3 regions of the Streptomyces sp. NPDC026522 genome follow, and region 3 is predicted to be linked to each of the others. Evidence: riboswitches for the same ligand, from Rfam matches in the RefSeq annotation. Region 3 holds a riboswitch; each other region holds the start of a gene.
The links. Region 3 has a riboswitch for cobalamin ahead of ACZ4M3_RS07210 (ribonucleoside-diphosphate reductase subunit alpha). Riboswitches for the same ligand answer to the same signal wherever they lie in the genome.
Positions count from the first base shown of each region.

Region 1: linked by a shared signal. The riboswitch ahead of ACZ4M3_RS08165 (energy-coupling factor ABC transporter permease) and the one ahead of ACZ4M3_RS07210 (ribonucleoside-diphosphate reductase subunit alpha) in region 3 are both predicted to bind cobalamin.
Region 2: linked by a shared signal. The riboswitch ahead of cobN (cobaltochelatase subunit CobN) and the one ahead of ACZ4M3_RS07210 (ribonucleoside-diphosphate reductase subunit alpha) in region 3 are both predicted to bind cobalamin.

Region 1 covers NZ_JBVHQF010000002.1:780,685-784,949, reverse strand. The annotation lists gene ACZ4M3_RS08180 (hypothetical protein) at 1-34, opposite strand, end outside; gene ACZ4M3_RS08175 (AMIN-like domain-containing (lipo)protein) at 159-650, shown strand; gene ACZ4M3_RS08170 (flavodoxin family protein) at 661-1,392, opposite strand; cobalamin riboswitch at 1,475-1,699, shown strand; gene ACZ4M3_RS08165 (energy-coupling factor ABC transporter permease) at 1,729-2,433, shown strand; gene ACZ4M3_RS08160 (energy-coupling factor ABC transporter substrate-binding protein) at 2,430-2,783, shown strand; gene cbiQ (cobalt ECF transporter T component CbiQ) at 2,787-3,536, shown strand; gene ACZ4M3_RS08150 (ATP-binding cassette domain-containing protein) at 3,533-4,265, shown strand, end outside.
Region 2 covers NZ_JBVHQF010000009.1:48,253-52,517, reverse strand. The annotation lists gene cobN (cobaltochelatase subunit CobN) at 1-2,238, opposite strand, end outside; cobalamin riboswitch at 2,272-2,396, opposite strand; gene ACZ4M3_RS23235 (cobalamin biosynthesis protein CobG) at 2,678-3,979, shown strand; gene ACZ4M3_RS23230 (precorrin-8X methylmutase) at 3,976-4,265, shown strand, end outside.
Region 3 covers NZ_JBVHQF010000002.1:566,299-570,563, reverse strand. The annotation lists gene ACZ4M3_RS07225 (carbon starvation CstA family protein) at 1-1,175, shown strand, start outside; gene ACZ4M3_RS07220 (CstA-like transporter-associated (seleno)protein) at 1,172-1,369, shown strand; gene ACZ4M3_RS07215 (GNAT family N-acetyltransferase) at 1,444-1,944, shown strand; cobalamin riboswitch at 1,998-2,121, shown strand; gene ACZ4M3_RS07210 (ribonucleoside-diphosphate reductase subunit alpha) at 2,275-4,265, shown strand, end outside.

The sequences.
Region 1 (4,265 bases), 210 kb from region 3:
GGCGCATCCGGTGCTCCCCTGTCGCACGGTCCATGTCCACGCCGTCACCCTGCCAGGAACGGCGCCGCGGCACCGGGGATCCGTGCAACCGCGGTGGCGCTCCGGGTGTCCTCAGGAGTGTCAGCCCTGTCCCCGTCTCTCAGAATCGGGGGGACGTCATGCATCGCGTACGTCGCCGCCAGATCACCGCGCTGCTCGCCGGCGCCCTGCTCACCGCCGGGGTCGCGCTCGCCGCGCCGGCCTCCGCCGCCACCACCACGCTGGTCACCAACGCCCGCTGGGGCGGGCACTGCACCTACGACCGGCTCGTCATCGACCTCCAGGGAGCCGCCCCGCCGGTCACCGTCACGCCCGTCTCCCAGCTGGTCTACGACGGGTCGGGCAAGCCCGTCCCGCTGCCGGGGAAGTACTTCCTGGAGATCAGGCTGCACCCCGCCGCCGGGCACGACGACACCGGCAAGAACGTCTACGTGGGGCCCAAGCTCCAGCAGATCGCCCTCAGCAAGCTCAAGGGCATGGCCCTGACCGGCGACTTCGAGGGGTACGTCACCTTCGGCGCCGCCTTCGACACCCCGCCCGCCTACAACACCGGCGTGCTGCACGCCCCGGAGCGGTTCGTCCTGGACTTCCCGCACCCGGCCACCTGCTGACCGCCCCGCGCTACCGGTGCTCGGGGTTCGGGAAGTCGAAGCGGCACCCGGCGTCCCACTCCGAGCGCTGGTTGCCGTGCGCCGGAATGCCGCCCGCCCGTTTCAGGAGGGCGGCCAGGTGCATGAGGTTCCAGCTCATGAAGGTCGTGTTCCGGTTGGTGAAGTCGTTCTCGGGGCCGCCCGAGCCGGGGTCCAGGTACGAGGGACCCGGCCCGGCCTCGCCGATCCACCCGGCGTCGGCCTGCGGCGGGATCGCGTACCCGAGGTGCTGGAGGCTGTAGAGGACGTTCATGGCGCAGTGCTTGACGCCGTCCTCGTTGCCGGTGATGAGCGCCCCGCCGACCCGGCCGTAATAGGCGTACTGGCCCCGCTCGTTCAGCAGCGAGGAGCAGGCGTAGAGCCGCTCGATGACCTGCTTCATCACGGAGCTGTTGTCCCCGAGCCAGATCGGGCCGCACAGCACCAGGATGTCGGCGTCCATGATCCGGCTGTACAGGACGGGCCACTCGTCGCTCTCCCAGCCGTGCTCGGTCATGTCGGGCCAGACACCGGTGGCGATGTCGTGGTCGACGGCGCGGACGAGCGCGGTCCGGGCCCCGGCGGCCTCCATCACCGCGCGGCTCCGGGAGATCAGGCCCTCGGTGTTGCTGGTCTCGGGGGACCGTTTGAGCGTGCAGTTCACGTAGAGGGCGCTCAGGTCGCCGTAGTGGGGGGTCTGCGCGGAACGGGAGTCGTCGGCCACCCCGCCACCCTGCGTCCCGGCGGACGCGGCCGCCAGCGGGCGCGCCCGGAAGGGCCGGGTTGTGACCCGTCCGGGCGGCCGACTAGGGTCATGGGGCCTTGGTGTTCGGGAAACCGGTGGAAAACCGGTGCGGCCCTCGCCACTGTGATCGGGAAGTCCGGCTCCATTCTCCCCCAGACTCCGTCCGGGAGGTGCCCCCACCGCGGGACGCCACTGGGCCCGCGCGGGAGACCGCTCGGCCCGGGAAGGCGGAGCCAGGGCATCAGTACCCGTGAGCCAGGAGACCGGCCGGGGCGCGTTGTCCATCCACGAGGTGCTGGAGAGGTCTCCCCACTCATGCATATCGCCGAGGGCTTCCTGCCCCCGTTGCACGCGGCCGCCTGGGGCGTCGCGGCCGCCCCCTTCGTCGTCCACGGTGTCCGCGCCCTGACCCGGGAGGTGAAGGCCAACCCGGAGAGCACGCTGCTGCTCGGTGCGTCGGGGGCGTTCACCTTCGTCCTGTCGGCGCTCAAGATACCTTCGGTCACCGGCAGTTGTTCCCACCCCACCGGAACGGGGCTCGGCGCGATCCTGTTCCGGCCGCCGGTGATGACGGTGCTCGGGACCATCACCCTGCTGTTCCAGGCCCTGCTGCTGGCCCACGGCGGGCTGACCACGCTCGGCGCGAACGCCTTCTCGATGGCGATCGCCGGGCCGTGGGCGGGCTACGGCGTCTACCGGCTGCTCAAGCGGTTCGGCGTACCGCTGATGGTGACCGTCTTCTTCGGCGCGTTCTTCGCCGACCTCGTCACCTACTGCGTGACCAGTGTGCAGCTGGCCCTGGCCTTTCCCGACCCGGCGAGCGGCTTCCTCGGCGCGCTCGCCAAGTTCGGCGGGATCTTCGCGGTCACGCAGATCCCGCTGGCCGTCAGCGAGGGGCTGCTGACCGTACTCGTCATGCGGCTGCTGATGCAGTCCAGCAAGTCGGACCTGGTCCGGCTGGGTGTCGCCGGGCTGACGGCCCGCACCACCCGCACCGAGCAGGAGGCGGCGGCCCGATGAGCGGCGCGAGCAAGAACACGAAGATCAACGCGCTGCTGCTGCTCCTGGTGGCCGCGCTCGCCGTGCTGCCGGTCGCGCTGGGCATGGGCGAGGGCAAGGAAGAGCCGTTCGCCGGGGCCGACAACCAGGCCGAGTCGGCGATCACCGAGATCCGGCCGGACTACAAGCCGTGGTTCTCGCCGCTGTACGAACCCCCGTCCGCGGAGATCGAGTCGGCGCTGTTCGCCCTCCAGGCGGCCCTCGGTGCGGGCGTGCTCGCCTACTACTTCGGCCTGCGCAAGGGCCGCCGCCAGGGCCTCGCCCAGGCGCGCGGCCCACAGGATCCGCCGGCGCCCCCGACGGAGTCCTAGCCGGTGCTGCCCATCGACGTGGCGGCGCACGGCAGCCGCTGGCGCCACCGCCACCCGCTGGAGAAGGCGCTGCTGGGGCTCGGGCTCACCGTCACCGCCGTCGGCCTGCCGCCCTGGCCCGGCGGGCCGCTGGTCGCGGCGGCGACGCTGGCCGTGCTGCTCGGTCCGGCCGGGGTGGCCGGACGGCAGCTGTGGCGGGCCTTCCGGATCCCGCTGGGCTTCTGCTTCACCGGGGCGCTGCCGCTGCTGTTCGCGGTCGGCGGCCCGGCGGGGCCGGTCTCCCTGGCCCCGGACGGCCCCCGGCACGCGGCGGAGCTGCTGCTGCGCACGTCGGCGGCTTCGCTCGGGGTGCTGCTGTTCGCCTTCACCACCCCGGTGTCGGACGTACTGCCCCGGCTGGTGCGGGCGGGCGTCCCGGCCCCGGTGGTGGACGTGGCCCTGGTCATGTACCGGATCGGGTTCCTGCTGCTCGACTCGGTGGCCCAGGTGCACCGGGCGCAGGCGGCCCGGCTCGGGCACACCGGCCGGGCGGCGCTGTGGCGTTCGCTGGCCGGGCTCGCCGCGACCTCGTTCGTACGGGCCTTCGACCGCGCGGCGCGGCTCCAGGAGGGGCTGGCCGGGCGCGGCTACGACGGGGCGCTGCGGGTGCTGGTGCCCGGGGCGGCGCTGTCGTGGCGGTTCCTGGCGGCGTCGGCGGCCCTGCTGGGCGCGCTGGTTGCCGTCACTCTCACCTTGAAGGGGCTGTACCTGTGAACCCGTTGGTGGAACTGGTGGGCGCGGGCTACGCGTACGAGGACGGGCCGGCGGTGCTGTCCGGCGCGGACTTCGCGATCGCGGAGGGCCGGGCGCTGGTCCTGCTGGGCCGCAACGGCAGCGGCAAGACCACGCTGATGCGGCTGCTGAGCGGGAGCCTTCGGCCGGGTCCGGGCGAACTGCGGCTGGACGGCGCGCCGGTGACCTACGACCGGGCGGGGCTGACCCGGCTGCGCGGCTGCGTGCAGCTGGTCGTCCAGGACCCGGACGACCAGCTGTTCGCGGCGTCGGTCGAACAGGACGTGTCCTTCGGCCCGATGAACATGGGCCTGGGCCCGGCCGAGGTACGCGCCCGGGTCGACTCGGCGCTCACCGCGCTGGATATCACCGCCCTGCGGGACCGGCCGACGCACCTGCTCTCGTACGGGCAGCGCAAGCGGGCGGCGATCGCGGGCGCGGTGGCGATGGCGCCGCGGGTGCTGATCCTGGACGAGCCGACGGCCGGACTGGATCCGGACGGGCAGGAGCGGCTGCTGGACGTGCTGGCGGGCCTGCGCGCGAACGGTACGACGGTGGTGATGGCCACGCACGACGTGGACCTCGCGGTGCGCTGGGCCGACGACGCGGCCGTCCTCACCCCGGCGGGCATCCGCGTCGGCCCGGCGGCGGCCCTGCTGGCGGACCCGGAGCTGCTGGCGTCGGCGGGGCTGCGCCAGGCGTGGTCCCCGG
Region 2 (4,265 bases), on a different contig from region 3:
CGCCGACGGGTCCCAGTTCGCGTCCTCCATCGCCTGGACCAGGGCGCGGGCCGTCTCCTCCACCGCGTCCGCCGAGGTGCGGGTCGCCGCGGACTCGTCCAGGCCGAGCGCCTCGCGCAGACCGGGCAGGGCCGTCGTACCGCCCCAGATCTGGCGGGCGCGCAGGATCGCCAGCACCAGGTTGACCCGGGCCGCGCCGGTCGGGGCGCCGCCCAGGACGTGCAGACCGTCGCGGATCTGGGCGTCCTTGACCTCGCACAGCCAGCCGTCGACGTGCAGCAGGAAGTCGTCGAAGCCCTCGTCGTCGGGGCGCTCTTCGAGGCCCAGGTCGTGGTGGAGCTTCGCCGCCTGGATCAGGGTCCAGATCTGCGCCCGGATGGCGGGCAGCTTCGCCGGGTCCATGGCGCTGATCTGCGCGTACTCGTCCAGGTGCTGTTCGAGGCGGGCGATGTCGCCGTACGACTCCGCGCGCGCCATCGGCGGCACCAGGTGGTCGACCAGGGTGGCGTGGACGCGGCGCTTGGCCTGCGTGCCCTCGCCCGGGTCGTTGACGAGGAAGGGGTAGATCAGGGGGAGGTCGCCGAGGGCGGCGTCCGGGGCGCAGGCGGCAGAGAGGCCGGCGTTCTTGCCGGGCAGCCACTCCAGGTTGCCGTGCTTGCCCAGGTGGATCATCGCGTCCGCGCCGAACCCGCCGTCCTCCGCGCGGGCCTGGATCCAGCGGTACGCGGCCAGGTAGTGGTGCGAGGGCGGCAGGTCCGGATCGTGGTAGATCGCGATCGGGTTCTCGCCGAAACCGCGCGGCGGCTGGATGAGGATCAGGAGGTTCCCGCGGCGCAGGGCCGCCAGGACGATGTCGCCCTCGGGGTTCGCGGAGCGGTCCACGAACATGTTGCCGGGCGCCTCGCCCCAGTGTTCCTCGACGCTCTCGCGCAGCTCGGCCGGGAGCTCGGCGAACCAGCGCTTGTAGTCGGCGGCGGGGATGCGGACGGGGTTGCGGGCCAGCTGCTCCTCGGTGAGCCAGTCCTGGTCGTGGCCGCCGGCCTCGATCAGGGCGCGGATCAGCTCGTCGCCGTCGCCGGAGACCAGGCCGGGGACGTCGGCGGTCGGACCGAAGTCGTAGCCCGCGGCGATGAGCGTGCGCAGGAGCTCGACCGCGCTGGCCGGGGTGTCCAGGCCGACCGCGTTGCCGATGCGGGAGTGCTTGGTCGGGTACGCGGAGAGGACCAGCGCGACCTTCTTGTCGCGCCGCTCGATGTGTCGCAGCCGGGCGTGGCGTACGGCGATGCCCGCGACGCGGGCGGCCCGCTCGGGGTCGGCGACGTAGGCGGGCAGGCCGTCCTCGTCGAGCTCCTTGAAGGAGAACGGGACGGTGATCAGGCGGCCGTCGAACTCCGGGACGGCGACCTGGGTGGCGGCGTCCAGCGGGGACAGGCCCTCGTCGTTCTCCGCCCACGCGCTGCGGGAGCCGGTCAGGCACAGGGCCTGGAGGATCGGCACGCCGAGCGCGGCCAGCGCGCCCGCGTCCCAGGACTCGTCGTCGCCGCCGGCCGAGGCGGTGGCCGGCTTGGTGCCGCCCGCCGCGAGGACGGTGGTGACGATGGCGTCCGCCGACTCCAGGGCGGTGAGCAGCTCCGGCTCCGGGGCGCGGAGGGAGGAGACGTAGAGGGGGAGCGGTTGGGCGCCGTGGGCCTCGATGGCCTCGCACAGGGCGTGCACGAAGGCGGTGTTGCCGCTCATCTGGTGGGCGCGGTAGTAGAGCACGGCGACGCGGGGGCCGGTGGTACCGGCCGGGGTGCGCTCCAGGGGACCCCAGGTGGGGGCGGCCGCGGGGGGCTCGAAGCCGTGGCCGGTGAGGAGCACGGTGTCGGAGAGGAAGCGGGCCAGCTGGTCCAGGTTGGCCGGGCCGCCGTGGGCGAGGTAGCCGTGGGCCTCGGCGGCGATGCCGATGGGGACGGTCGAGGCCTCCATCAGCTGCGCGTCCGGGGCCTGTTCGCCGGTCAGGACGACGACCGGGCGGTGCTGGCCGGGAGCCAGGAGCAGGTCGAGGCCGTCCTGCCAGGCGCGCAGGCCGCCGAGGAGGCGTACGACGACCAGCTCGACCCCGTCGAGCAGGGCGGGCAGGTCGTCGAGGGGAAGGCGGGAGGGGTTCGCGAACCGGTACGGGACGGGCCCGTCGGCGGTGTTCGCGGCGCGGGCGCTGAGCAGATCGGTGTCGGACGTCGACAGCAGCAGGATCATGCGGCGGCAGGCCTTCCTCGGGGTTTCCGCGCCCCGGGCAGTGAGGACGGCGGGAGTTCCTGACTCACCCGGCCGATTGCTCCGCGGGGTTCACAGTGGCGGGACCGCGCCGGAATCGCACCGGGCTTCCTCCCATGTCGCCGTCCTCGGCGGTGACGGGCCGTGTGGTCCGCCGGGGGTCATCTTAGGTGGCGGGGTGGGGAGTGTGGTGGTCGGGTGCGGGATGCCGGGTGCCGGCGGCGCGGGTGCGGAGTGCCGGCGGCGCGGTGGTCGGGTGCGGGTCCGTTGCGGGGGCTCTGCCCCCGGGCCCCCGCGCCTCAAACGCCGGCGGGGCTGAGTTTGCCCGGCGGGGCCACGCGCCTCAAACACTGGCCCGGCCTGGTGCGGGGTGGCGGTGGACACAGGTCGGGGGTGGGGAAACGTGGGTATGCTCGCGGCCATGCCCCAGTCAGCTTCCGCCGCATCGCGGGACGAACCCGTCATACGGGACCGAGGTGACGCCTGCCCCGGCGCGCTGCGGTTGCACCAGGCGGACGACGGGTACCTCGCCCGGGTGCGGATACCCGGCGGGATGCTCGGGGCGCACGCGGCCGGGCTGCTCGGCGACGCGGCGGACCGGCTCGGCGACGGGCACATCGACCTCACCTCGCGCGGCAACGCCCAACTGCGCGGACTCGGGGCGGCCTGCGGCGGTGAACTCGCCCGCCTCCTGGCCGACGCGGGGCTGCTCCCCGCCCCCTCGCACGAGCGGGTCCGCAACATCGTCGCCTCGCCGCTGACCGGCCTCGACCGCAGCGGGCTGCCCGACGTCGCGCCCCGGGTCGCGGAGCTGGACCGGCTGCTCTGCGCGAGCGCCGAGGCGGCCGCGCTGTCCGGGAGGTTCCTGTTCGCCCTCGACGACGGACGCGGCGACGTGAGCTCCCTCGACGCGGACGTGAACCTGATCGCGCGCGGCCCGCAGCACGCCCTGCTCACCACGGCCGGCGCCGGTGAGGGGCTCCTCGTGGCCGCCACCGACGCGCCACGGGCCGCCCTCGTGGCCGCGCGGTACTTCCTCGACACCGCGCGGCAAGCCGGCACGCGGGCCTGGCGGGTCGCCGAGCTGCCTCCCGAACACCGGCTCGACATGCGGGAGTTGGCGGACCGGCTGGCCCGCGCCGGGGTCCGTGCGACCGTTGTCGCCGATCCCGCCGCGCCCCGGGGCCGGGCGCCCGAGCCCGGCCCGGTCGACGGGCCCGGGCAGCGCGTCGCGCTCTGCGTACTCGCGCCCCTCGGACGCCTCACCACCGCCCAGTGGAACCTCCTGGCCGGGCTCACCGGGCGGCTGCGCCTGACCCCCTGGCGCGGCGTCGTCGTCCCCGGACTGACCGCGTCCACCGCGCCGGACGCCCTTGCCGCCCTCGCCGACGCCGGCCTGATCACCACCCCCGCCGACCCCCGGCGGTCGGTGACCGCCTGTACCGGGCAGCCCGGTTGCGCCCGGTCCCACCGCGACGTACGCGCCGACGCGCGCGCCGTCACCGCCCTGGCGGCCGGCCCGCTGCCCGTGCACTGGTCGGGATGCGACCGGCGCTGCGGACATCCGCGCGGTACCGCCTGGGTGGACGTGCTCGCGATCGCCGACGGGTACGACGTCCGCGCCCCCGGCGGCGCCCCGCGCCTCGGCGTACCCCCCTCCGACCTTGCCGCGGCCCTCAGGGACGCACGCCGCACCACCTCCCACGACGCAGCGAAGAAATGAGCGAGTACACAGTGTTCGAGTACGAGAAGGACGGCGCGGCGATCTACCGCCAGTCCTTTGCCACGATCCGCGCCGAGGCGGACCTCTCCGGGCTGCCCGCCTCGGTCGCCCAGGTCGCGGTGCGCATGATCCACGCCTGCGGGATGACCGACCTGCCCCAGGACCTGGGCTACACGCCCGACGTCGTGCTGCGCGCGCGGGCGGCCCTGAACGCCGGCGCGCCGATCCTGTGCGACGTACAGATGGTGGCGAGCGGGGTCACCCGCAAGCGGCTGCCCGCGGCCAA
Region 3 (4,265 bases):
TCGTCTTCATCACCATCGCGTGCGGTGCGCTGTCCGGGTTCCACGCGCTGGTCTCCTCGGGCACCACCCCGAAGATGATCCAGAAGGAGACCCAGGTCCGGGTCATCGGCTACGGCGCGATGCTCACCGAGTCCTTCGTCGCCGTCATGGCCGTGATCGCCGCCTGCATCATCGAGCCGGGCCTGTTCTTCGCGGTCAACTCCCCCGCCGGGGTGGTCGGCGCCACCGTCGAGACCGCCTCCCAGGCGGTGACCCACTTCGGCTTCGCCATCTCCCCCGACGCCCTCGCCCAGGCCGCGAAGGACGTCGAGGAAACCACCCTGCTGTCCCGTACGGGCGGTGCGCCGACCTTCGCACTCGGAATGTCGCAGATCTTCTCCTCCGTCATCGGCGGGGCCGGGATGAAGGCCTTCTGGTACCACTTCGCCATCATGTTCGAGGCCCTGTTCATCCTGACGACGGTCGACGCCGGCACCCGCGTCGGCCGCTTCATGCTCCAGGACACCCTCGGAAACCTGCACAAGTCCTTCAAGGACGTCAGCTGGAAGCCCGGTGTGTGGATCGCCAGCGCCGTGGTCGTCGGCGGCTGGGGCTACTTCCTCTGGGTGGGCGTCGAGGACCCGCTGGGCGGCATCAACCAGCTGTTCCCGCTGTTCGGCATCGCGAACCAGCTGCTCGCGGCGGTCGCCCTGGCGGTCTGCACCACGCTGCTGGTCAAGTCCGGCCGGCTCAAGTGGGCATGGGTGACCGGCGTCCCACTGGCCTGGGACGTGGCGGTGACCCTCACCGCCAGCTACCAGAAGGTCTTCTCCGACAACCCGAAGATCGGCTTCTTCGCGCAGCGCGACCTGTACCAGGACGGCATCGACGCCGGAAAGGTCATCAAGCCGGCGAAGGACCTCGCGCAGATGCACACCGTGGTCACCAACGCCACGGTGGACGGCGTCCTGTCGGTGCTGTTCGCCCTGCTGATCGTCATCGTCCTGGTGGACGCCGCCCGGACCTGCGTCAAGGCGGTCCGCGCGCCGCAGGACGTCTCCCTCACCGAAGTCCCCTGGACCGAGTCGAAGATCGTCGCCCCGGCGGGTCTGATCGCGACCCCCGAGGAGCGGGCGGAGCTGGCCGCGGCCGGGCTCGACTCCGGCGGCGGCAAGGTCAAGGAGCCGGTGGCGTGAGCGGCGTCCGGGCGGCGCTGGCCAAGGCCGCGCACTACGTACGGGAGTTCACCGGCGAGGCCGCGTACGACCGCTACACGGCCCACGCCCGCTCCCACGACCCGGACGCCCCGGTCCTCACCCGGCGCGCCTTCGAGCGGGCCCGCACGGACGCCCGCGAAGCCGACCCGCGCGAGGGCTTCCGCTGCTGCTGAACCGCCACGGGCCGCCGCGTCTCCCCCGGGAAAACGCGGCGGCCCTTGCGCTGCCCCCGGGGCACACTCGGTCCATGGACATCACCATCAGACGGGCCCTGCCCTCGGAGTACGAAGCGCTCGGTGACATCACCGCCGCGGCCTACCTCGGGGACGGGCTGCTCACCTACGGCGAGGACGATCCGTACCTCGCCAGGCTCCGGGACGTGGCCGGACGGGCCGCGGCCGCCGAGGTGTTCGTCGCCGCGCTCGGCGACGGGCGCGTGGTGGGCGGTGTGACCTTCGCCGCTCCGGGCAGTCCGTTCTGCGACATCGCCGGCCCGGACGAGGCCGAGTTCCGGATGCTGGCGGTCGCCCGCGAGGGCCGCGGCCGGGGCGCCGGCGAGGCACTGGTCCGGGCCTGCATCGACCACGCCCGGGCCCTGGAGGGCGTACGGCGACTCGTGCTGTCGACCACGCCGGACATGCTCGGCGCGCACCGGATCTACGAGCGCCTGGGCTTCGTCCGCACCCCGGAGCGGGACTGGGAGCCCGTCCCCGACCTCCCTTTGCTCACGTACGGTCTCGCGCTGTAGTCGGGGCGCGACACAACATCTAGGGGGTCGCCCAGGAGGGGGCCCCCACATGTATGCTCGTGCTCGCTGTCGCCGCAGGGGAATCCGGTGCGAATCCGGAACTGTCCCGCAACGGTATGAACTGTGCCCATTGGTGCATGCGCAAGTCCGAGGACCTGCCGACAGCGAGCCCGGCTCGACCGAACCGGGTACAGCCACGTCCGGGCCTCGCGGTTGGGCCGGTGGACGCAGCGCGGCGCAAGCGTGCCCGGAGCCGGGGACGCGCCCGCGCGCGCCCGCTCGCGCCCCGCACCGAAGGTGCCCCGGAGCCGAGTGAGGGAGAGCTCCCCCGTGACCATCGCGCCCGCCGCACCGCGCGCCGAGTCCGACCCGTCCGACAGCGCAACCACCGGCGGGGGCCATGGGGCCGCGCTGCTGCGCACCCTCACCGAGCTGACGGCGGACCTCCCCGACACCGACCCCGGCCGGGTCGCCGCCGCCGCCCTGCGCGGCCGCAGCGCCGCCGCGGACGAGGCCGAACTGCGCTCGCTGGCCACCGAGGCCGCCGCCGGACTGATCTCCGAGGACCCGGCGTACTCCCGGCTGGCCGCGCGCCTGCTGACGCTGGCCGTGCGCGACGAGGCCGCGGGCCAGGGCGCGACCTCCTTCGCCGCGTCCGTCGCGGTCGGCCACCGCGAGGGCCTGATCGCCGACCGCACGGCCGAGTTCGTCGCCGCGCACGCGAGCCGCCTCGACGCGCTGGTCGAACACGCGCTCGTCGAGGGCGCGGACGACCGCTTCGGCTTCTTCGGCCTGCGCACCCTGCACAGCCGCTACCTGCTGCGCCACCCCATCACCCGTCAGGTGATCGAGACCCCGCAGTACTTCATGCTCCGCGTGGCCTGCGGCCTCGCGGCGGACGACAGCGTGGGCGCCGTCGAGGAAGTGGCCTCGCTGTACCGGCTGATGAGCCGCCTGGACTACCTGCCGTCCTCCCCCACCCTCTTCAACTCCGGCACCCGGCACCCGCAGATGTCCTCCTGCTACCTGCTGGACTCCCCGCTGGACGAGCTCGACTCGATCTACGACCGCTACCACCAGGTCGCCCGGCTGTCCAAGCACGCCGGCGGCATCGGCCTGTCGTACTCCCGCATCCGCGCCCGCGGTTCGCTGATCCGCGGCACCAACGGCCACTCCAACGGCATCGTCCCGTTCCTCAAGACCCTCGACGCCTCCGTCGCCGCCGTCAACCAGGGCGGCCGCCGCAAGGGTGCCGCCGCGGTCTACCTGGAGACCTGGCACGCGGACATCGAGGAGTTCCTCGAACTGCGCGACAACACCGGTGAGGACCAGCGCCGTACGCACAACCTGAACCTGGCCCACTGGGTGCCGGACGAGTTCATGCGCCGGGTGAACGCCGACGCCGAGTGGTCGCTGTTCTCCCCCGCCGACGTGCCCGAACTGGTCGACCTGTGGGGCGACGACTTCGACGCCGCCTACCGCAAGGCCGAAGCGGCCGGCCTGGCCCGCAAGACCATGCCCGCCCGCGACCTGTACGGCCGGATGATGCGCACCCTCGCGCAGACCGGCCAGGGCTGGATGACCTTCAAGGACGCCTCCAACCGGACGGCGAACCAGACCGCCGAACCCGGCACGGTCGTCCACTCCTCCAACCTGTGCACCGAGATCATCGAGGTCACCAACGACGGCGAGACCGCGGTCTGCAACCTCGGCTCGGTCAACCTGGGCGCCTTCGTGGTGGACGGGGAGATCGACTGGGAGCGGCTGGACGAGACCGTCCGCACCGCCGTCACCTTCCTCGACCGCGTCGTGGACATCAATTTCTACCCGACCGAGCAGGCCGGCCGCTCCAACGCCCGCTGGCGTCCGGTGGGTCTGGGCGCGATGGGCCTCCAGGACGTCTTCTTCCAGCTGAAGCTGCCCTTCGACTCCCCCGAGGCGAAGGCCCTGTCCACGAAGCTCTCCGAGCGGATCATGCTGGCCGCGTACGAGGCCTCCTGCGACCTCGCCGAGCGCAGCGGCCCGCTCCCCGCCTGGGAGCAGACCCGTACGGCCCGCGGTGTCCTGCACCCGGACCACTACGACGTCGAGCTGAACTGGCCGGAACGCTGGGACGCGCTGCGCGCCCGGGTCGCGAAGACCGGCATGCGCAACTCGCTGCTGCTCGCCATCGCCCCGACGGCGACGATCGCCTCGATCGCGGGCGTGTACGAGTGCATCGAGCCGCAGGTCTCGAACCTCTTCAAGCGCGAGACGCTGAGCGGTGAGTTCCTCCAGGTCAACGCGTACCTGGTGGCCGAGCTGAAGAAGCTCGGCGTGTG